Regions from separate parts of the Lysinibacillus sp. FSL W8-0992 genome, predicted to be linked through region 1. Evidence: riboswitches for the same ligand, from Rfam matches in the RefSeq annotation. Region 1 holds a riboswitch; each other region holds the start of a gene.
What was found. Region 1 has a riboswitch for cobalamin ahead of NSQ74_RS13435 (energy-coupling factor ABC transporter permease). Riboswitches for the same ligand answer to the same signal wherever they lie in the genome.
Positions count from the first base shown of each region.

Region 2: it holds a riboswitch for cobalamin, as region 1 does, so the genes downstream of both, metE (5-methyltetrahydropteroyltriglutamate--homocysteine S-methyltransferase) here and NSQ74_RS13435 (energy-coupling factor ABC transporter permease) in region 1, are expected to answer to the same signal.
Region 3: it holds a riboswitch for cobalamin, as region 1 does, so the genes downstream of both, NSQ74_RS15220 (ABC transporter substrate-binding protein) here and NSQ74_RS13435 (energy-coupling factor ABC transporter permease) in region 1, are expected to answer to the same signal.

Region 1 covers NZ_JBBOZQ010000001.1:2,694,830-2,701,832, forward strand. The annotation lists gene NSQ74_RS13420 (energy-coupling factor ABC transporter ATP-binding protein) at 1-651, opposite strand, end outside; gene cbiQ (cobalt ECF transporter T component CbiQ) at 648-1,421, opposite strand; gene NSQ74_RS13430 (energy-coupling factor ABC transporter substrate-binding protein) at 1,426-1,698, opposite strand; gene NSQ74_RS13435 (energy-coupling factor ABC transporter permease) at 1,700-2,446, opposite strand; cobalamin riboswitch at 2,588-2,771, opposite strand; cobalamin riboswitch at 3,027-3,206, shown strand; gene NSQ74_RS13440 ((2Fe-2S) ferredoxin domain-containing protein) at 3,345-3,716, shown strand; gene cobJ (precorrin-3B C(17)-methyltransferase) at 3,720-5,396, shown strand; gene NSQ74_RS13450 (sirohydrochlorin chelatase) at 5,411-6,358, shown strand; gene cobK (precorrin-6A reductase) at 6,355-7,003, shown strand, end outside.
Region 2 covers NZ_JBBOZQ010000001.1:3,219,841-3,226,843, reverse strand. The annotation lists gene NSQ74_RS16260 (C40 family peptidase) at 1-139, opposite strand, end outside; gene NSQ74_RS16255 (VOC family protein) at 581-943, opposite strand; cobalamin riboswitch at 1,154-1,332, shown strand; gene metE (5-methyltetrahydropteroyltriglutamate--homocysteine S-methyltransferase) at 1,518-3,812, shown strand; gene NSQ74_RS16245 (hypothetical protein) at 4,169-4,318, shown strand; gene NSQ74_RS16240 (alpha/beta hydrolase) at 4,920-5,846, shown strand; gene NSQ74_RS16235 (SDR family oxidoreductase) at 6,251-7,003, shown strand, end outside.
Region 3 covers NZ_JBBOZQ010000001.1:3,008,622-3,015,624, reverse strand. The annotation lists gene NSQ74_RS15235 (cytochrome c oxidase assembly protein) at 14-850, opposite strand; gene NSQ74_RS15230 (DUF2243 domain-containing protein) at 840-1,334, opposite strand; gene NSQ74_RS15225 (precorrin-3B methylase) at 1,576-2,247, opposite strand; gene NSQ74_RS15220 (ABC transporter substrate-binding protein) at 2,304-3,299, opposite strand; cobalamin riboswitch at 3,551-3,738, opposite strand; gene NSQ74_RS15215 (translation factor GTPase family protein) at 3,919-5,856, shown strand; gene NSQ74_RS15210 (hypothetical protein) at 5,938-6,186, shown strand; gene NSQ74_RS15205 (hypothetical protein) at 6,235-7,003, opposite strand, start outside.

The DNA.
Region 1 (7,003 bases):
CCCAGCCTCCATAACAATTATTTGATCCGCCCATTCATAAGCCAAAGCGATATCATGGGTTGCCAATAAAAAAGTTCGTTCCCCATTTTCTAATTTAGCTAAGTAATGTAAAAGTTGTGCAGCATAATAATTGTCTAGTCCAGCAGTCGGTTCATCTAATAGTAATACAGAAGGTTCCATTGCCAGCACACCTGCCATGGCAACACGTTTTTTCTGTCCGACGCTTAAAAAATGTATGGGCTTATCAAGTAATGACTCAACCTCTGTTTGTGCTACTGCCCAGGCGATTTTTTCCTCGATTTTTTCATGAGACCAGCCAAGATTTAATGGCCCGAAAGCGATATCTTGCTTTACTGTACCTGAAAAAAGTTGATTGTCAGCATCTTGGAATACGATGCCGACCTGCTGACGTAATGCGGATAATGCTTTTCTAGAATAGCTAAGCGCTTCGTTGCAAAACGTAATGCTGCCATCGGTCGGTTTTAAAATTCCATTTAGATGCTGAAATAGTGTTGATTTGCCAGCACCATTATGACCTAGTAGGGCGATTTTTTTCCCCTTTGGAATTTGCAATGAAATATCTGTAAGTGCCTCGGTACCGTCTGCATAGGCATATGATAAATGTTTAAGATCAAAATAAAGCTCTGTCATGAGAAAAAACCTCCATATATTACGAGGAATAAAAATATAAAAACAATTCCAAACCAGTTTTTCTTGCTATAACATACATTGTCTTGCCAATAAACAGATTCGCCACCACGTGCTTGCATCGCATTATTTAGTTCACGACTACGTTGAAACATTTCCGCAAACAATGCTGCAATAAGCATGGAAATCGACCGTAGCCATTGCATAGGTGATTGATAGCCAAGGCGTGATTGTTGAGCAAGATGAATTTTTTGCATGCTATTTAAAAAGATGAAAATAAATCGATACGTTAGCTCTACTAATTCTACAAATAAAGCAGGCAGACGCCATTGACGTAAGACGTGACAAATAGATTGTACCGATGTCGTTAAAATTAAAAAGTATAAACAGCTAATACTGCCTAATACAGAGAACAATAGCTGCCGTGCTGTGATCATGCTTTCATTTCCGATGAAAAAGGTCCAATTACTAAGAGAAAATGCCCAGAAATGTGCTGGGAGGTTACTTGAATTTGGTGCAATTGAAATCAAAATAGATAGTAAACTGGATAGCAGAAAAAATCCTGGTAACAGCAGTAATTTCGCATAGTATTGGAAAGGGATTTTTGCGCCTAAAATGATAAAAGCACTCATTACAATAAATGTAATGAGTGAAATAAGTTCATCTCTCACGATAAGCGACAATAGCAGTAACCCCAAGGAAAACGTCATTTTTTCTAACGGATGAACGGACGCTAGTTTATTCATATAAGCATACTTATCAATGAGTAACATCCGTTTAACCTTCCTTATGCTTGCCGCGCATATAGCCTACGAAATAGCCAATAAAGCCAGCACCAATCGCAGCCTGTAATACGAATAATAAGCTTTCAATTTCACCACTTGGTGGCTCCCATAAGCTCTCAAACCATGGTTCATATTCTGCATTAATTTCACCGATTGCAGCTTCAGCTTCTCCGTCTGCACCACCGAATTCTGCACCTTTTTGTACGAAAAGAGGGATGATTGCTAAAAGTACAACGACAGCTAGTAGCAGTAAATTTTTCTTCATCCTAATGTGCCTCCTTTGCTGAGAAAACACGTAGTGCCTTTAATTCGCTCACATTGTATTTTTTTAAGAAATTCATAACGATAACTGTTAAAATTCCTTCACTAATTGCTAGAGGGATTTGTGTTAAAGCAAAAATACCTGCAAATTTTGTGAATGAAGCCATAAAGCCTCCTACTTCAGAAGGGAAAGCCAATGCTAATTGAACTGAAGTGACAACATATGTACCTAAGTCCCCAAGCATCGCTGCAAAAAAGACAGCAATAGAGAATGATAGACCGATTTTTTGAGAACCTTTAAAGACATAATACGCAATAATTGGTCCTACAATTGCCATAGAGAAAGCATTCGCACCTAAAGTGGTAATACCACCATGCGCTAAAAGTAATGATTGGAATAATAAAACGATTGTGCCAATCACACTCATGGCTAATGGTCCGAAAAGAACTGTACCAAGGCCAACACCAGTAGGATGTGAGCAACTTCCTGTTACTGATGGAATTTTCAGTGCCGATAAGACGAATGCGAATGCACCTGATAAGCCTAATATCATTTTCGTTTCAGGATTTTCGTCAATTGTTTTTCGAATAGAACGTAATCCTAAAATAATAAATGGAATCGAAATAACCCACCAAAAAATCGCCCATTCAATCGGCAAAAATCCTTCCATGATATGCATGGCAAACGCTCGTTTTGGTACTAGTAAAAGAGCCACTAAGAAATAACTAAGTTTCCAAAAAGAAAATTTCAAAACCTTTCCTCCTCAACAGTAATTTTCGAATGTAGCGTGCGCAATAAAAAAAGCACTTCTCCGTTTCGGAAAAAGTGCATAGCTGAAAAAGCAAATAGAACTGTCATTTGCCAAGCCGCACACCTATCCTCGTAGGTTGAAACGATCACGATTTTCTCGGCAGGTCTCCTGGCTTTAGTTCAACATTTTATAGGCCTTCCCGTCCTATGGACAGTGACATTTTCTATAAAATTCCCTAGTACAGTGGCGGGACCGCGCCGGACTTGAACCGGCTTCCCTTTTAAGCAAAATGTATACACTTCGCACCGAAAAAAGATGAAGTTGTGAGTTTTCACGAAGAAGTGTAACATGTTTTTCCAATCATAAGCTATCCTTTTTTTTGTAAAAAATTTTTTATAAAATAACAATCTAGAAAATTCAGATAAATGTCAGAGAAAATCTATCAATTTTAATGAAATATTTGTTGAAATTTTATTAAAAATCTAATAAATAAAAAAGAAATGTTGAAAAGTATAAAAATGATAGGCTATGATAGAAACAGTTTTATATTCGTTTTATTAACATTTCATTTCAAAATTTAAATATAAATCCATCATTAAGTGCTCGATATACTTCGAGATAATAGGGAAATCGGTGTAAATCCGATACAGCCCCCGCTACTGTAATAGCTGATGAAATCGCAATGCCACTGAAAACTTGGGAAGGCGCGAAAGTAAGAGGAAGCTTAAGTCAGGAAACCTGCTTAGTTGATGATATGCAAACTTTTCGGAGGGAGAAGTGAAGCGAGAGCGGATACGTGTATATTCGTTTTTATTTTGGCTTCTATAAAACCTTTACTCTTCGATATCGAGTAAAGGTTTTTTCTTTTTCCTAAAAGTAGAATGAGGGGAGAAAAGCAATGACAACTTGGAATTTAGAGGGCATGAAAACCCATCTTTTTATTTGTAATGGTAGTAGTTGCATGAAAAAAGAAGCTGAGGAAATTACGCTCGCAATACGAGACGAAATAGAGAAATTAGCACTCGATAAGGAAATACATACGACAAGAACGCGTTGTAATGGCAGATGTAAAGATGCTTGTGTTGTGATCGCGTACCCACAGGGAAATTGGTATCGTATACCAACAGTTGAGCATGGTAGAACACTTGTACAAGATTTAAACCATGATTCTTTACACAGCGAGCATGTTTTTACACTGACAGAAGGTACGTTGCAACGTACCCCACAAACAACAGCCATTAAAGGCATCGACAAGGTGAAAGAGGGGTAAAAAATGGCGCAAAAAGGAAAGATTTTTGTTGTAGGCTTTGGACCTGGAGATTTCAAGCATATTACGACACGTGCTGTAGAGGCATTACAACAAAGTGAATTTATTATCGGTTATAAAACGTATGTTGAGCTCATTCAAGATTTAGTAAGTGCGAAGTCGATTGTTAGTACTGGTATGACAGAAGAAGTGTCACGAGCACAAGAAGCGGTACGTCAAGCGGAGGCTGGAAATATCGTTTCTGTTATTTCGAGTGGTGACTCAGGCGTATATGGGATGGCTGGACTTGTATATGAAGTACTAATTGAGCTTGGGTGGACGGAAGCAACAGGTGTTGAAGTCGAAATTGTGCCAGGAATTTCTGCTATTAATTCGTGTGCAAGTTTGCTAGGCGCACCGATTATGCATGATTCTTGCACGATTAGTTTAAGCGATCATTTAACACCTTGGAATTTAATTGCAAAGCGTGTGGAAGCTGCGGCGATGGCCGATTTTGTCATTGCGTTATATAACCCAAAAAGTGGTCGCCGTACACGTCAAATTGTAGAAGCCCAACGGATTTTACTAGAATATCGATCACCGGATACACCTGTAGGACTTGTGAAAAGTGCCTACCGTGATCGTCAGGAAATAACGATGACGACTTTAGCAGAGATGCTCGAGCATGATATCGGCATGTTAACTACAGTTATTATTGGAAATTCATCGACATTTTTCTATGACAATAAAATGATTACACCGCGTGGCTATCAGCGCAAATATACACTTGGAGAAGAAAAACAGCCTTTACGTCCACACCAGCGTTTAAGAGAAGAAAATGAGCCGTGGGCAATGAACCAAGAAACAGGTACTGCAAGTCATGACTTTGCTGCAGATCCAAATGCAGGACGTCTGAAAAGTAGTATTGCGATAGCACCTGCGCCTGTATCGGTACAAGAAAAATCATCTCTAGAAATGGCAGCAACTGCACTAGCCATGGTGAAAGGAACAACTGTCACAAAGGCTACAACGAAGTTAGTTCAGCAAAAAATGGAGTCGATTTTTGAACTTGCTGTTAGTCCTGGGGTAGCGAATAAATTTTTCACTCCACAGCAAATGATGACGTTAGCTGAAGTTGTGGGAGATGAAGGCACGATGGAATATACACCTGACCATCAAATTCATTTAAAAATTCCAACGACAGAGCCAGAAATTATTACTGAAAAGTTAAGAGAAGTAGGCTTTTTACTCGCACCAATTGGGGATGTGCTGTCATTAAAGGCTTGTGACTTCTGTTATGGCGAGAAGGCAGATTCAATTCCATATGCAGAGGAGATTCAAGCAAAACTTGGTGGGTTGTCGTTGCCTAAAACGCTGAACATTGGCTTTAATGGCTGTGGCATGGCGTGTTATCGTGCAGTATTTGACGATATAGGTATCGTCTATCGGAAAAGTAAATTTGATGTTTTTATCGGTGCGAAACCAGTAGGGCGTACTGCACATGCAGCACAGCCAGTTGTAGAGGGACTAGAGCCAGAACAGCTTATTCCGCTTATTACAGACATTATTGAGGAATATAAGGCAAATGCACATCCAAATGAACGCTTATTTAAGTACTTCAAACGGTTGAAAAAAATATTGCATTTTACGTATCAAGATATGTCGTCAAAAATAAAAGTAGAGCCAGCTCCGTGCGGCGACTAGTGAGGAGATAAAAGATGAAAGCAATTTTATTTGTTGGCCATGGTAGCCGTTTAGCAGCAGGAAATGACGAGGTACGAACGTTTATAGAGCAAATGACGCCACGTATCGATGAAAGCTTTTTAGTAGAAACATGTTTTTTAGAGTTTGCCTCGCCAAACATTGAAGATGGTATAACGAATTGTGTGAAGAAGGGTGCTACAGAGGTACATGTAATCCCGATTATTTTACTTCATGCTGGTCATTCAAAAATGCATATTCCAGCAGAAATCGAACATGCACGTGAGCATTATCCAAATATTACATTCACGTATGGACAAACAATCGGTATTCATGACGAAATTTTTGCTATTTTAGAAGACCGCTTAGCAGAAATCGACTTCAATACTGAGGAAGAACATAAAGATACTGCTATTTTATTAATTGCACGTGGTGGCAGTGACCCAGCGGCAAATGGTGATTTTTATAAAATTACACGTTTGTTATGGGAAAAACTAAACGTTCAGTATGTGGAAAGCGCATTTATGGGCGTGACAGATCCGCGTGTTGAAGAAGGCATTGAACGCTGTGTCAAGCTCGGTGCTAAAAAAATTATTATGTTACCGTACTTTTTATTCACAGGTATTTTAATGGAACGTATGAATGGCATGTGCAAGCAATTTAATGAGCAATATCCTGACTGTGATATCCAAATTGCTAATTATTTTGGCTACCATGATCGTTTACAAAATGTGTTGTTAAACCGTATTGAACAAGCTGTGAATGGTACATCAACAGGTATGCAGGATTTAGAAAATTATCGTGCTTATGCGGCGGTACATGGACATGCGCATCATCATCACCATCATGACCATGATCACGACCACGACCATGACCATGACCATGACCATGACCATGACCACCATCATGACCACGAGCATGATCACCATCACGATCATCATCATGACGAGGAGCTAGTAAAATGATTTTCATGTTAGCAGGTACGAGCGATGCAAGGAATCTAGCACTTGAATTGCAGTCAGTGGGCTATGCGATTACGGCTACAGTTGTTACTGATTCGGCTGCTACAAGCCTTGCAGAGGTAGGTCTACCACATTTAGTTGGTAGACTAACTGCTGAGGAAATGGCAGCAATACTTACAGAACAAGGGTATCGCTTAGTTGTCGATGCCTCACATCCATTTGCAGAGGAAGCTTCTAAAAATGCGATGGCAGCAGCAAAGAGTGCTGGCGTTCCATACATTCGTTATGAACGCGCAAATGAACATTACGAACACCCTCTTATTACAGTTGTTAAAGATTATGAGGAAGCAGCACAGTTAGCAGCTGTAAAACGAGGCGTGATTATGCTGACAACTGGCAGTAAAACACTTGCAACGTTTACAAAGGTGTTACAAGGCTTAGAAAATACACGTGTTATTGCACGTATGCTTCCTCGCCTTGATAATATGGAAAAATGTGAAGCACTTGGTGTGGCGCAAAGAGATATTGTTGCTATTCAAGGTCCCTTTTCAAAAGAATTAAACGAAGCACTATTTCGTCAATACGATGTTACATTGATGATTACAAAAGAAAGTGGCAAAGTCGGCTCAGTCGATGAAAAGCTAGACG
Region 2 (7,003 bases), 530 kb from region 1:
CTGCGACAGCTTTGTCATTATGTTGTGCATTTGTCGTTGCAGCCTCAACTTTGATTGGTTCAATGGATGCTTGAACGATTCCGAATGAGCTAAATCCAATCGATAATGCTAGTGTAGTTTTTAAAAATTGTTTTTTCATGCTGTTTTTACCTCCTGTAAGCGAGCAGTAAATTCATATCTGTTTGCTTGCTGTTGCAATAATCGTAGCATGAAAAAGTAGGGGTTCTGTGAGGTAAATGTTTCCACAGGGAGCCGCACTTTATGTAAAAACCTTGATATATAAGGCTTTACCGCTTGAATTTACAGTTTCATTACAAATGTTTCAGTTTGATAAATAGTGCATACAAAAAACGCTAGCAACTATGCATTGTTACTCATAGAAACAATGCTAGGCAATGTGCTAATAGAGAAATAAAATAAGGGTAAAGAATGATATAAAAATAACTTTATGAGTCGAAGAGTACTTATAAAAGCACGTAGGTATAGGAATTTTTTTCGATGGCAGAGAATTTAAACAAAGAGGTTCAACACTTTAAACTGTAAATAAAAAAGCTGCCATTGAAGGCTGCTTTTTGAAAATTTAAATCGGCTGAATAATTTCTACTCGATTACCAAAAGGGTCTCTAAATTCAAAGCGCTCATAATTAGGAATTGGAACAGAATCAAGGATTTCGATATGATGCTCTGTTAATACTTTTTTCCAATATGCTACATCCTCTACTTGATAGGCAATATGCGCTTTCGTTGTTAGTCGATCAAAGCCGTCTTCTGTGCCAACATGTACTTCGTGATGACCAACTTGTAGCCAAAATCCACCACGCCCTTTAAGAGATTGTGGTTTCTCTATTTCTTTGAGCCCTAACACATGGCAATAAAAAACTTTCCCTTGCTCCTCGGTACCTTTTGGAATCGTTAATTGTACGTGATGTAATCCGACAATCATAGTAATCCTCCTCACTCATTCTTCATATAACTATATATTTTTACAAATTACTTAAAATACCTTTTCTGATTAGTAGATTGTTTTATTATTATGTCGTCAATTAGTCCATTTGAAAATTACTCAAAGTGTAACTTTGTACAGAAAAACTACTATATCTTCACAAAAGTTATACTTTTCAGAAAAATATATGTTATAGTAGGAAACATAATTGAATATTGTGTAAGAGTTGGTGCCAAATGAAAGTTTGGCTTAAAAGGGAAGTCGGTGTAAATCCGACGCTGTCCCGCAACTGTAAATCGGAGCAAATCACATATGCCACTTGGGAACTGGGAAGGCTGTGAGGCGTGTTGATGAGAAGCCAGGAGACCTGCCAATGTCTAGTACACACCAAATAACCTACGTGGAAATAGGTGGTGAGATGTGACCGAATCGGCACTGTGCGACTAACGAATATATACGATAATTAATATATTATCGTATCGCCTCGTCATAGCTAATTTAGATAGACAATAACTACCATTTTCCTAAAAAGGAAGATGGTTTTTTTTATTTTAAACCAGAGGAGAGAAGGAATATGACGTATACAACGACTGTAATAGGCTACCCATACATAGGGGAAGACCGTGAATGGAAAAAGGCATTAGAGGCATTTTGGAGAAATGAACTTACAGAAGAAGATTTCTTACAAAAAATTAAAGAAATTCGTCTTGCACGTATCGACAAGCAGCTTCATAGCGGTATAGATATTGTCACAGTTGGGGATTTCACACTGTATGACAGAATGCTTGATACAGCGATGATGTTTGGCTTAGTGCCAAAGCGTTTCGGCTGGCAAGGTGGAAAGATTGACTTACAAACGTATTACGCGGTAGCACGTGGAAATAAAGAAGCTGTTGCGAGTGAAATGACAAAATGGTTTAATACAAATTATCATTACATTGTCCCTGAATATGAAGGTCAAGCTCTGCAACTAACAGACAATAAAATACTTGCAGATTTCCTTGAGGTTAAAGAAGTATATGGCATTACTGCAAAGCCAACGCTAATTGGGCCATATACATTTTGCAAGCTAACAAAAGGTTACGATAAAGTAACACAAGTTGCGTTTATTTTAGCACTACTACCACTGTATGCGCAGATTATTCAAGAGCTAGTAACAGCCGGTGCTGACTGGATTCAATTAGAGGAGCCTGCATTAGTCACATCATTAGATGAGGCAGAGGTAAAACTTGTGCAAGAAATATATACACAATTAGCAGCCGCTGTACCAGAGGCTAATATTATGTTACAAACCTATTTTGAATCGTTATCAGCTTATAACACACTAATTGAACTCCCTGTACAAGGATTTGGCTTAGATTTTGTTCATGGCTATACGAAAAATATGGAGGCGCTACGTCAATTTGGCTTTCCACATGATAAAGTATTGGCGGTAGGAATTGTTAATGGACGAGATATTTGGAGGGCAAATTTAGCAGAGGTAAGTACAACAGTTAGGGCAATTGAACAGCTGACTAGTGCACAAGAGCTGTGGGTTCAATCGTCATGTAGCTTACAGCATGTGCCAATTTCGACCGCACTTGAAACAAAATTAGAGCCTGTCTTAAAAAATGCGCTTGCATTTGCTGATGAAAAATTAGCAGAAATATCAGAGGTGGCTAAGTATTTAAAAGAAAAAAATCATACGTCCAATCATACTATCTCTGAGAGCATGAAGGCAATTGAAGCATTAAAAAAACACCCCGTACGAAATAATCAGGCTGTTCAACAAGAAATACAAACGGTGTCGACAGAGGATTTTGAACGTCAAAATGATTTTAATGCGCGTCAGATTATACAACAACGTTCACTGCAGCTACCACTATTTCCAACGACTACGATTGGTAGCTTCCCTCAATCTGATGAAGTGAAGCGCACACGTAATGCATGGCGTAAAAAACAGCTTTCAGATGAAGCATATGCTGAATTTGTCGCACAAGAAACGAAACGATGGATTGCCATTCAAGAAGATTTAGATATTGATGTACTCGTGCATGGTGAATTCGAGCGTACGGATATGGTGGAATACTTTGGTGAAAAGCTAACAGGCTTCGCTTTTACAGAAAAAGCTTGGGTCGTTTCGTACGGCTCTCGTTGTGTAAAACCACCGATTATTTACGGTGATGTTGCATGGGAAGCGCCGATGACAGTGAAAGAAACTGCCTATGCACAAAGTTTAACAAATCGATATGTGAAAGGGATGTTAACAGGTCCTGTTACGATTTTGAACTGGTCATTTGTACGTGACGATATCGCGCGAAAAGATGTGACCTATCAAATTGCACTTGCACTAAGGAAAGAGGTTGAAGCATTAGAAGCGGCTGGCATTTCTATTATTCAAGTCGATGAACCTGCATTGCGTGAAGGCTTGCCTTTACGCAAAGAACATTGGGGCGCATATTTAGATTGGACAGTGAATGCTTTTAAGCTCGCTACGGCAAGTGTAAAGGATGAAACACAAATTCATACACATATGTGTTACTGTGAGTTCAATGATTTTATTGAACCAATTAGTGCATTGGATGCCGACGTTATATCTATAGAGACGTCACGCAGTCATGGAGAGCTAATTGCATCACTGCAAATAAACCCATATAAAAAAGGGATTGGATTAGGTGTTTATGATATTCATAGTCCTCGTGTGCCGAGCGAACAAGAAATGTTAAGTATCATGCAAGATAGCCTACAAGTATTATCGACAAATCAATTTTGGATCAACCCAGATTGTGGTTTGAAAACGAGAAAAGAACCTGAAACAGTTGCAGCGCTCACTCATATGGTTGCTGCAGCCAAAACATTACGTCAACAAGTACAGCAATCCACCTATTGATTGTAAATAAAAAAATATAGGAATAGAAAACGTTGAGTTACTAAATCCCCTGAGAGACGAAAATTCTCAGGGGGTTTTGTCTGTATATAGGACAGGACGGTCTTGTTTAGAAAATTAATTAAAAGTAATCTTAGTAGGTTAACTGAAAATTTTAAAATGAATCAGCAAAATCAATGTTGTAAAGATAAGGATTATAAATGACCATTCGGCAATAAATCACTTTACGAAGTTTTGAATGTTTTTACGGATATATGCAAGGTTTATAGTACACTAATAAGGTTTACTTCAGTAAAATAAGGTATATTATATTTGGTGAATAGATTCTTCTTTAAGGATAAGAAAAGTAGGTGAACAAAGTGGGGAAATATCAATTGGATACTAAAGGTAAGGTAGCTGTGGCAAAGTATCATGAAAAAAACAAGCCTACCAAATTTGATAAAAAGCAGCAAATTGAAAAAATACGTGCAGAGTATTTAAAAAAGAAGCAAGATCAAACAGAAAAATAATAGAAATGAAAACATAGGGAGACTTAATCTATTTTAGGTAAACGGCGCTTGAAGTCTTTTCGAAAAAGGATTTAAGTTTTATTCTATAAACTAAAACCTATAGTAGGGATATCGTCAAAAAATGCGGATTTACAACATTCAGAAATATGTATAACCGTCGATAGTGCAACATCGTTCCAAATACAACGAAAGCATTGCTATGACTGACTTTTGGAGAATGTGCATAAAAACTTCTATAAACAAAGTAAAGCCACGAAACGTTGATATACAACATTCGTGGCTTTTTCATGTGCTCCAAACTTTCATCGGGGAACGTTATTTTGTATAGGTATTTCTGTAGATAATAAATAAAAATTAATCATATGTAATAAAGTCTGATAATTTGTAATAAAGTCCAATAATTAGTAAAAAAGGTGTGATACAATTACATTGACAAGATGGGTAATGAAACTTCAACTAATGGGCCATTGAATTGAATACCATCTACACAAGACCTTCGATCCAACAAAGACTTCAGATAAAGAAAACATGGTGATCTCAAATCATTTCGTGTTATGAAACAGGATGAAAACAATAAAAAGTTTAAAGGAGAGAAATAAAAATGAGTGTAGAAATTTATAATGGAGAACGTTCTGAAGAAAGTATTCAATTTGAAAAATGGATAACTTTGCAAGGTAATAAAAAAAGTTTTTCTAGTATTGAAAACACCGAAAATTTCCTTAAACAAAGGGGAACTGAAAATACTAAGCCCTATATTATTGGGGATGATGTTACATTTTTAAGTGATGTGCAGGAGCGAACATTCGAGGGCATGCAAGTCTTCACATTAAATGACCAAAAGTCCTCGAAACAAAAAGTTATTTTTTATATACACGGAGGTGCTTGGACGAGTCAACCTTTAAATTTACACTGGTTGTTCATGGATAATATGGCACAATCTTTAGATGCAAAAATTATTGCTCCTATTTATCCTAAAGTACCTCATTTTAACTATAAGGATACCTATCCGAAAATCCTCAACCTATATAAAGAAATTCTTGAAACTGTTGAAAGTATTAATCAATTGACTATCATGGGCGATTCGGCTGGCGGAAATATCTCACTTGGTCTAGCCCATCTTTTAAAGATGGAAAATCTACCTCAACCGAAAGATATTATTTTATTATCTGCATGTGTTGATATGAGTTTGGGCAATCCTCTTATACCTGAATATGATGAAAAGGATCCTCTGTTAGCTCGTGAAGGAATGGAAGTAATTACAAAGATATGGGCAGCTGATAAAAGTGTAACTGACCCATTAATTAGCCCAATTTACGGTGACTTTAAAGGACTTGGGAAGATCACTCATTTTATTGGAACACACGAGGCTTTATATCCAGATGGCATGATATTTGATGAAAAACTAACAGAACAAGGAATTGAAATCAATACTTTTGTTTATCCTCAAATGATTCATGTGTTTGTTGTTATGCCAACCCCTGAAGCCAAAGATGCACAACAGAAAATTATTAATATAATTAGTAACTAAGTGTTTTCTTTTAGTCATGGAACAGTTGTTTTATATTTAAATAGTGACAGGTTAGCAGGCAGTAGGTAGAAATCACAAACTTAATATTCAACATTCGAGCGCGATTACAAGAATCAGCGCTCTTTTTCATTAAAGGGCAATATACTTGAATAAGTTCTAAAACCATTATTGGATATTTATGTAATAGAGGTATTTGTAGAGTTTTTGGGAATGATGTGAATCACCGTATTTCATAGTTAATAGGTGGGTTTCAAGTAGGTAATAAATCTGAAGCTGTTTAAAGTAAATACCACGGGGTATTCAAAATATGTAACAGGATAAAGTTAGTGCAAGCTCGAAAAAGCCTTGTGGAACTTTTTTATCCTTGCGATTTACTAATTAAACAAAATAGGAGATGATTTTTGATGGGAAACTCACATCTAACCGACCCACGTAAGAAATTTCATACGGAAAAATTCCCGGATCAAGAACAGGATACTCCAGCGCTACAGAATGAAATGAAACCTAAACCTGACTGCGGTGAAGAATCATATAAAGGATACAATCGCCTGGAAGGGCGCAATGCCTTGATTACCGGAGGCGATTCTGGGATTGGCCGTGCCGTCGCCATTGCCTATGCACGCGAAGGAGCAAATGTGGCGATCCAATTCTTCCCTGGTGAAGAGAAGGATGCCAACGAAGTTAAAGAGTTAATAGAAAAAGCTGGAGGAAAAGCATTGCTGCTACCGTATGACTTGCGGGAAGATGGTACAGCGACAGAGATTGTTACAAAAACAGTGGAAGCTTTTGGCGGATTGGACCTGCTAGTATTGAATGCTGCGCAACAAATCGCACAGCCATCCTTAAGTGACTTAACAATCAAACAAGTGCAAGACACTTTCAAAGTAAACATTATCAGCATGTTTGAGTCCGTAAAAGCTGCCGAAGAACATCTGGAACCAGGAAGTGCGATTATTACCACTACATCGGTTCAATCTTTCGATCCATCCTCATCTTTAATGGATTATGCCGCTACAAAAGGTGCGATAAGCAACTTTATGGTATCCCTGTCCTCGTACTTTGCTTCTAAGGGTGTGCGTGTCAATGGTGTCGCGCCAGGTCCAATTTGGACGCCATTGCAGTTGGATAATGGAAAATTGGAAGGAGAAATTCCTGCG
Region 3 (7,003 bases), 310 kb from region 1:
TGTCACTCTTTCTTTAATTAATTTTTAATGTTCCCTTAGTTGTTTGCAGTTCACGGTCTCGTGGTCTTGCTGCCTTATACCATTGCAAGCAAAGTGTAAAAATTATTATGGCATCAATTATATCTCCACCATAGTACATAACCATACTTCCGATTTCTGCTTGTTCTATCGGAACACCTTTAGGAGGATGAGCATAAATATACTTCGATAATATTCCATGTCCTGCTAATGCAATAATTAAAACTATTGCTCTGTAAATAAAGGATTTCCTATGATATACAGGATCAAAATAAATGATAGAAACAGTAAACAAATAGCCTGCAATGAATACATGTAAATGGAAAATTACATGTATTAGACTATTGTCGTGCATTAATGTATATAGGTTAGTAGTGTACAATATCCAAAGTCCACCTATATTTAGAAAGCTAGTGACTAGTGGATGAATAAGTATACGTGCTAGCCAACTTCTTAAAATTCTTGAAAGCCCCCGAGCTAATGGGGTGCTTAAAGTTCTAAGTATTAATGTCATAGGCGCTGCAAGTACAATGAATAACGGTGCTAGCATACCCAAAAGTAAATGGCTAAACATGTGTGCTGTAAAATCTATAGAAGCACGATTGGCTAAAGGACCTACAACAGCACTAATCGCCAATAAAATTCCAAAAACAAAACTTACTATACGATAAAATGGCCATGTTTTATAATTACGATTTGTAATTACAGTAGCACTAATATACAAAATTAATATGGTAATAAACAAAATTAAAAAAACTAGTTGAGGATGAATGATTCCAAAACCATCCTGACTAGGACCACCCTCTAATATTTGGTGATGGTCAGCGTTCATTAGTGGTAGCCTCTACTTGAAGATTTTTATTGCTAGTACGAACAGCAAGATAAAGTCCGATTATGAGAATAATTGCAGCAAGTACATTCCAAATTACATCGTATACGATAACATTTTCTACATACCTAATCTGGTGTATTCGCATTAGCTTATGTTGAATGATGCCATCATATAATTGGAAACCTCCTGCACCTAGTAACATGCCACCAACCCATCTCTTCAACCAAAACCCACTTTTACGACGAATATCTGCAAGTAAAAATAATCCTGCAATAGTAGCAAACCAACTAATTGCATGGAATATCCCATCAGAAATTAAGCCAATATCCGTTGTAGACTTATCATAAAAATGATGCCAGCGAAATAATTGATGAAAAATAGTCTCATCTATAAAAGCTACTAGGCCTATCCCAAATAGAAACCCTGACAATAAATTCCGGCTTACATAAACTTGTGTACTGTTATGATTGTTTATGATGGTCATTCCATCCCCCCTACATTTAGTTTTTCGTCCTTATCATTCCCTAATTTTTAATATTTTAACCCAACTTCACCTAGCGTATCATGCTAAAACTTCTTCTTTAAAGATATTATTTTTAACATCTATACCCCTACCTAGTCATCTATTGTTTCCATTAAAAAAGAGCTAGCTCAAGCCAGCTCTTTACTTTTAATTAGTTGTTTAAAACGACACGACTCCAAAGGCAGAAATCAATGAAGGAGAATCACACTTTCTTTAATGCTTGCCAAAATTCAGCGCTATTTGTTCTACGATAAAATTTATGGAAAGGTTCATTTGGGCGAGCGTGTTTCTGATAATGCCTGATAATTTGTTGTAGAAAGCTTTCTATTTTTTGTACTGAAACTCTTTTAGCAAATAGTGTACCCGCCTTTGCATTAGCCCCCATCGGCACGGCACCTAAGTAAACATCGAAGCTATCCTTTTGATAAACAAGCCCAATATCATCATATACAGCATTATAGCAAGCCGATGCACAGCCATTAATATTTAACCGTAGTCTAGAAGGCACAGTTTCCTCATGTAATGCTTCGTATAGGTGTTCGGTTATTTCGGCAGCCTCCATTTTATCTCCATCACAAAAATCACATGCTTTTATCGCAACGATAGGACCTTGCTTTGCTATATATAAGCCTGCTTCTTGAAGCTCATTGATAATTTCCTTCACGTTTATAGTTGGGACGGACAAAAGGATACTATAGGAAGCCGAGTATTTAATTGCGCCGCTTTCACCTACAACCTCAGCAATTTTTTGAAATTGAGCTGGTGTATAATGCTTATTGATAATACCTGGACTTACTGCAAGGCGTGTAAAATTTCCATTTGTATTTAGTTTTTCAAATGTTCGATCTGGTGTATTTGAACGAAAGGCATTCATTGTTTGTTCTCCTTATGAAAAAGAGCTAGCAAGTAGCTAGCTCTTTCGATTGTTATTTAAAAGTTTTCAGGATAAAAACCTTTTGCTAAAATTTCAATAGCCTCTGCAGCACGAACCCCTTCAGAAGCTGCTGAAAGTGGTAAAATGACAAAGCGTTCATTTTTCACAGCATCTGTTTCTTTTAATGCCGGATCACTTTTTAGGAATTTAATTTTGTCTTCTGCTGTTTGGGAACCATAATCAATTACGACAATGACTTCAGGGTTACGTTCAACTGTTTCTTCTTTTGATACCGTTGTCCAGCCCGATTCAACATCGCCAAAAATGTTTTTACCACCAGCAACTGTGACAAGTTCATCCATAAAGTTTTGTGCCGCTGTAAAGACTTCCTTGTCCCCACTATCGAAAACTAGAACACGTAATTCTTCTTCACCTTGTGGTAACTTTGCGCGAACAGCATCAACATCCTTTGTCATCTGTTCAATTAATGCCTCTCCGCGGTCTTCAACACGGAAGATTTTTGCAATATTACGGATATCCGTAAATATATCCTCTAACGTTGGTTTTGTAATACTTGAAGAAGTATGTAAATATGTGTGAATACCAAGTGCTTCTAACTCTTCTGGTGTACCAACACCCTTTTCGCTAAAGCCACTTTTCCACCCAGCGTATAAAAAATCCGCTTCACTATCAATTACTTGTTCTTTTGTCGGATACTGCTCCGCTATCACTGGTACTTTATCGTAAGCTGCTTGTAAAGGTTCATAAATTTTATCATCTAAATAAGCAGTACCAACCATTGAATCTTCTAAACCTAATGCTAGCATTATTTCTGTAACGTGCTGATTTAAGCTAATCGCCTTTTTAGGAGCTTCTGTATAAACTTGTGTCGTATCGTTATTATCAATTGTTACTTCTTTTGCCTCTGCTTGTGCTGGTTCAATGTTTTCACTTTGTGCAGCTGATTCTGAATCATCTTTTGCACTACAAGCGCCTAAAATGCTCAATAGTGCCATCGCAAGAACTAGCCACATGCCTTTCCATTTGTTCATGTTTGTTTCTCCTTTAGTTTGTAATTTTTCATCTTTATAGTAAGAAATCAATGACTTCTTTGCTACTGATTACGAGCACTTCTTGACGCTTCATTTCCTGGTAAAAGCATGAATTGCTGTTTGCTACGGTTCCTGCTTAAACTACTGTACTTCAAAATGGACACAAAAAACCCTCTTGTTTCCAAGAGGGCGGCATAGTGAAAAAACAATGGTTATTCAACCAATCACTATTCCCATCCTCGTGGTGTTAAGTAAAATAATATATATTGGCAGGTATCCTGGCTTAGGTTCAACGTTTATACGTCTTCCCATAGTTAAACTACAGTGACTGTGTTGTATAAACTCCCCATTTACAGTTGCGGGACAGCATCGGATTTACACCGATTTCCCTTTTAAGCAAATGATAGAAACCATTTGCACCAATATATAGAAGTATTAAGTTATAAAAATAGCCTAGCAGAAGTAATTTTTGTTTTCAATCACACAAAAAAATCCATAACTAATAATTATGAATAATTGACTACTATTCAAACATAAACGAGAACTATTCTACTCGAAATGTTTTTTAGCACTATCTGTTACAATAGGAATATAGGAAAAATAGAAATGAGGATTTTTTATGTATAAAACGATTGGTGTGCTCGCACATGTCGATGCAGGAAAGACAACCTTTTGTGAACAACTACTATTCCATACGAACAGTATTCAAACGCGTGGAAGAGTCGATCACCAAGATACTTTTTTAGATAATCATACTATCGAACAAGCTCGTGGTATTACCATTTTTGCCGAACAAGGACGGATGCAAATTGGGGATGATACATACACACTAATTGATACACCTGGGCATGTCGACTTTTCACCAGAGATGGAACGCGCAATTCGTGTAATGGATTACGCCATTATTATCGTAAGCGCTGTAGAGGGTGTACAAGGACATACTGAAACCGTGTGGCAATTGCTACGTCAATACAACGTCCCAACCTTCTTCTTTATTAATAAGATAGATCGTGAAGGCGCTGATGTAGATGCCGTTATGAAGCAGCTTCGAAAGGAATGTTCGAAGGACGTACTTTTAATAGAAGACCCATTGCGTACAGATTATGTCCAGAGCCACATTGCTGAATGGCTAGCTGAACGTGATGAACAACTACTCGATGCCTATTTGACAGAAACTCTCGATGCACAAACATGCCTATTACAGTTGCAAAAGTTGATTAAACAAGAGCAAGCATTTCCTTGCTTTACTGGTGCGGCATTAAAGGATATTGGAATAAAAGAATTTTTATCACAGCTCCCTCTACTTACGGAGACTCGATTCGACCATCAAGCACCATTTCAAGGTGAGGTATTTAAAATCCGCCATGATGGAACTCAACGGTTAACGTTTATCAAAGCATTGCAAGGAACTTTACATACACGCCAAGACTTTACATTTGGTGATGTGACTGAAAAAATAACTGAAATTCGTTTATATAATGGTAGCCGTTTTGACACAACACAAGAAGTGCAAGCAGGAGAAATTTTCGCGGTTAAAGGGCTTAGTCTAGCAAAAGTCGGTGATATTTTAGGTAGTACAATACCTCCTCAGCCATATGAGCTTGTGCCTACGTTACAAGCTAAAGTACAGTATGATGGACAACAGCATATAAAAGAAGTTTTACAAGTATTCCGTTTACTAGAAGCGGAGGAACCATCGTTGCGAGTCGTTTGGCATGAGAAATTCCAAGAAATCCATGTACATATTATGGGGGTTATTCAACTTGAAGTACTTACTGAAGTGTTAAAAAATCGCTTTTCACTTTCTGTTACTTTTGGTGAGCCAAAAATCTTATATATGGAATCAATCGTAACAACTGTAACAGGATACGGTCATTTTGAGCCTTTAAAGCATTATGCTGAGGTACACCTGTTAATGGAGCCTAATATTCGTGGAACTGGTAACACTTTTGTTAACGCTTGTCATGCTGATGATTTATCAGTTGGAAACCAACGACTAATTGAAAAACATCTATTTGAACGAGAGCATCACGGTGTTTTAACTGGCTCCCCAGTGACAGATGTATGCTTCACCCTTTTGACAGGACGTGCTCATATCAAGCATACAGAGGGTGGCGATTTTCGCGAAGCAACTTTCCGTGCACTTCGACAAGGGCTGGAGCAAGCCGAAAATATATTGCTTGAACCATATTATCGCTTTAAATTGAAAGCATCGAATGATTTTATCGGTCGTATGATGAACGATATCCAGCAAGCAGATGGGACTTTTGATGACCCTCTATTAACAGAGGAACAAGTAACATTAACAGGACGTGTTCCTGTTGCAACATTTATGCATTATAGTACTACTTTCGCTGCTTATACAAACGGCAAAGGGTCAATATCGTTACAATTTGATGGCTATGATAAATGCCATAATAGTGAAGAAATAATTGCGCAAATCAATTACAATAAACAGGCAGATCCCGACTATACATCATCAAGTATTTTTTGTGCGAAAGGAAAGGGCTATTCAGTTCCTTGGTATGAGGCAAAAGAAGCCATGCATTGCTTGTAATTATCCGAGAAACCGCATTTTCGAAAGCATAACAGCGATTGGGGATGGTTTATCGGTTATTTAGCAAGTTTTATTGGCGATTTGAATGGTTTTATCGGCGATTCAGCGACTTTTATCGGCGATTTGAATGGTTTTATCGGCGATTCAGCGACTTTTATTGGCGATTTGAATGGTTTTATCGGCGATTTAGCGACTTTTATCGGCGATTTGAATGGTTTTATTGGCGATTCAGCGACTTTTATCGGCGATTTTAAAGGTTTTATCGGCGATTCAGCGACTTTTATCGGCGATTCAGCCAGTTTTTATAGCGATTTCAAAAATTATCCATAAAAAATGACAAAAGGCATCGAGAACATCTCGATGCCTTTTATATTAATCCTATAAAGCTTTTTTCGCTTTCGCAACAAAGTTATTCGCTGATTCCACAATTACGTAACCATTACTATTCGAAAAATCAACAAGAACCGAACCTGGTTTACTCTTTAAAATTTGTAATTGCTCAATTAATTGGAGCAATAATTGATGACCATTGCCTCTTGGATGCCAATTTAAATGATAGTCATTTAATTCTTTCACACTTTGAAGAAATTGAGCGTATTCGTACTCTACATACTTTATTAAGTGTACTATTTTATTACTATCTTGATTTGCATGAACGACTAACGACAACTCTTCTAAATAGGTGTGATAGAAACGCATAACCATCGAGCATAGTAAATCATTGACTCTTGCAGCACTTAAGATGGGCTTTGGCTCTAAATCAAGCCTATCTAAATTTGGTTTAGCTCGAATCGAATCAATACGTGTTATTAAATGATACGGCTCACCATTTACCTCATATACGATTGGATTTGTTGGCATGTACATCATAAAGGCATTCTTTTTTGTTTTCAGCTCATCCGCTACACTTGCTTTAGCAAAAAGGCACCCTTCATATACCTCATTTTGAATCCAAATGATGCCTTTGTTATAGAAAATTTGATTAAATAAACGTTCGTTCCGAATAAGTCCTGTTGCTAAAAACTGATCAACAAGTGCTTCAATGACCATTCTCGTTTTTGGCTGCTTGGCAACTTCAATGCGCGGCAGTTTACAAATCTTCATATCTCCATATTGCTTTTCCTGTGTTGTACAAACATGAATTTTC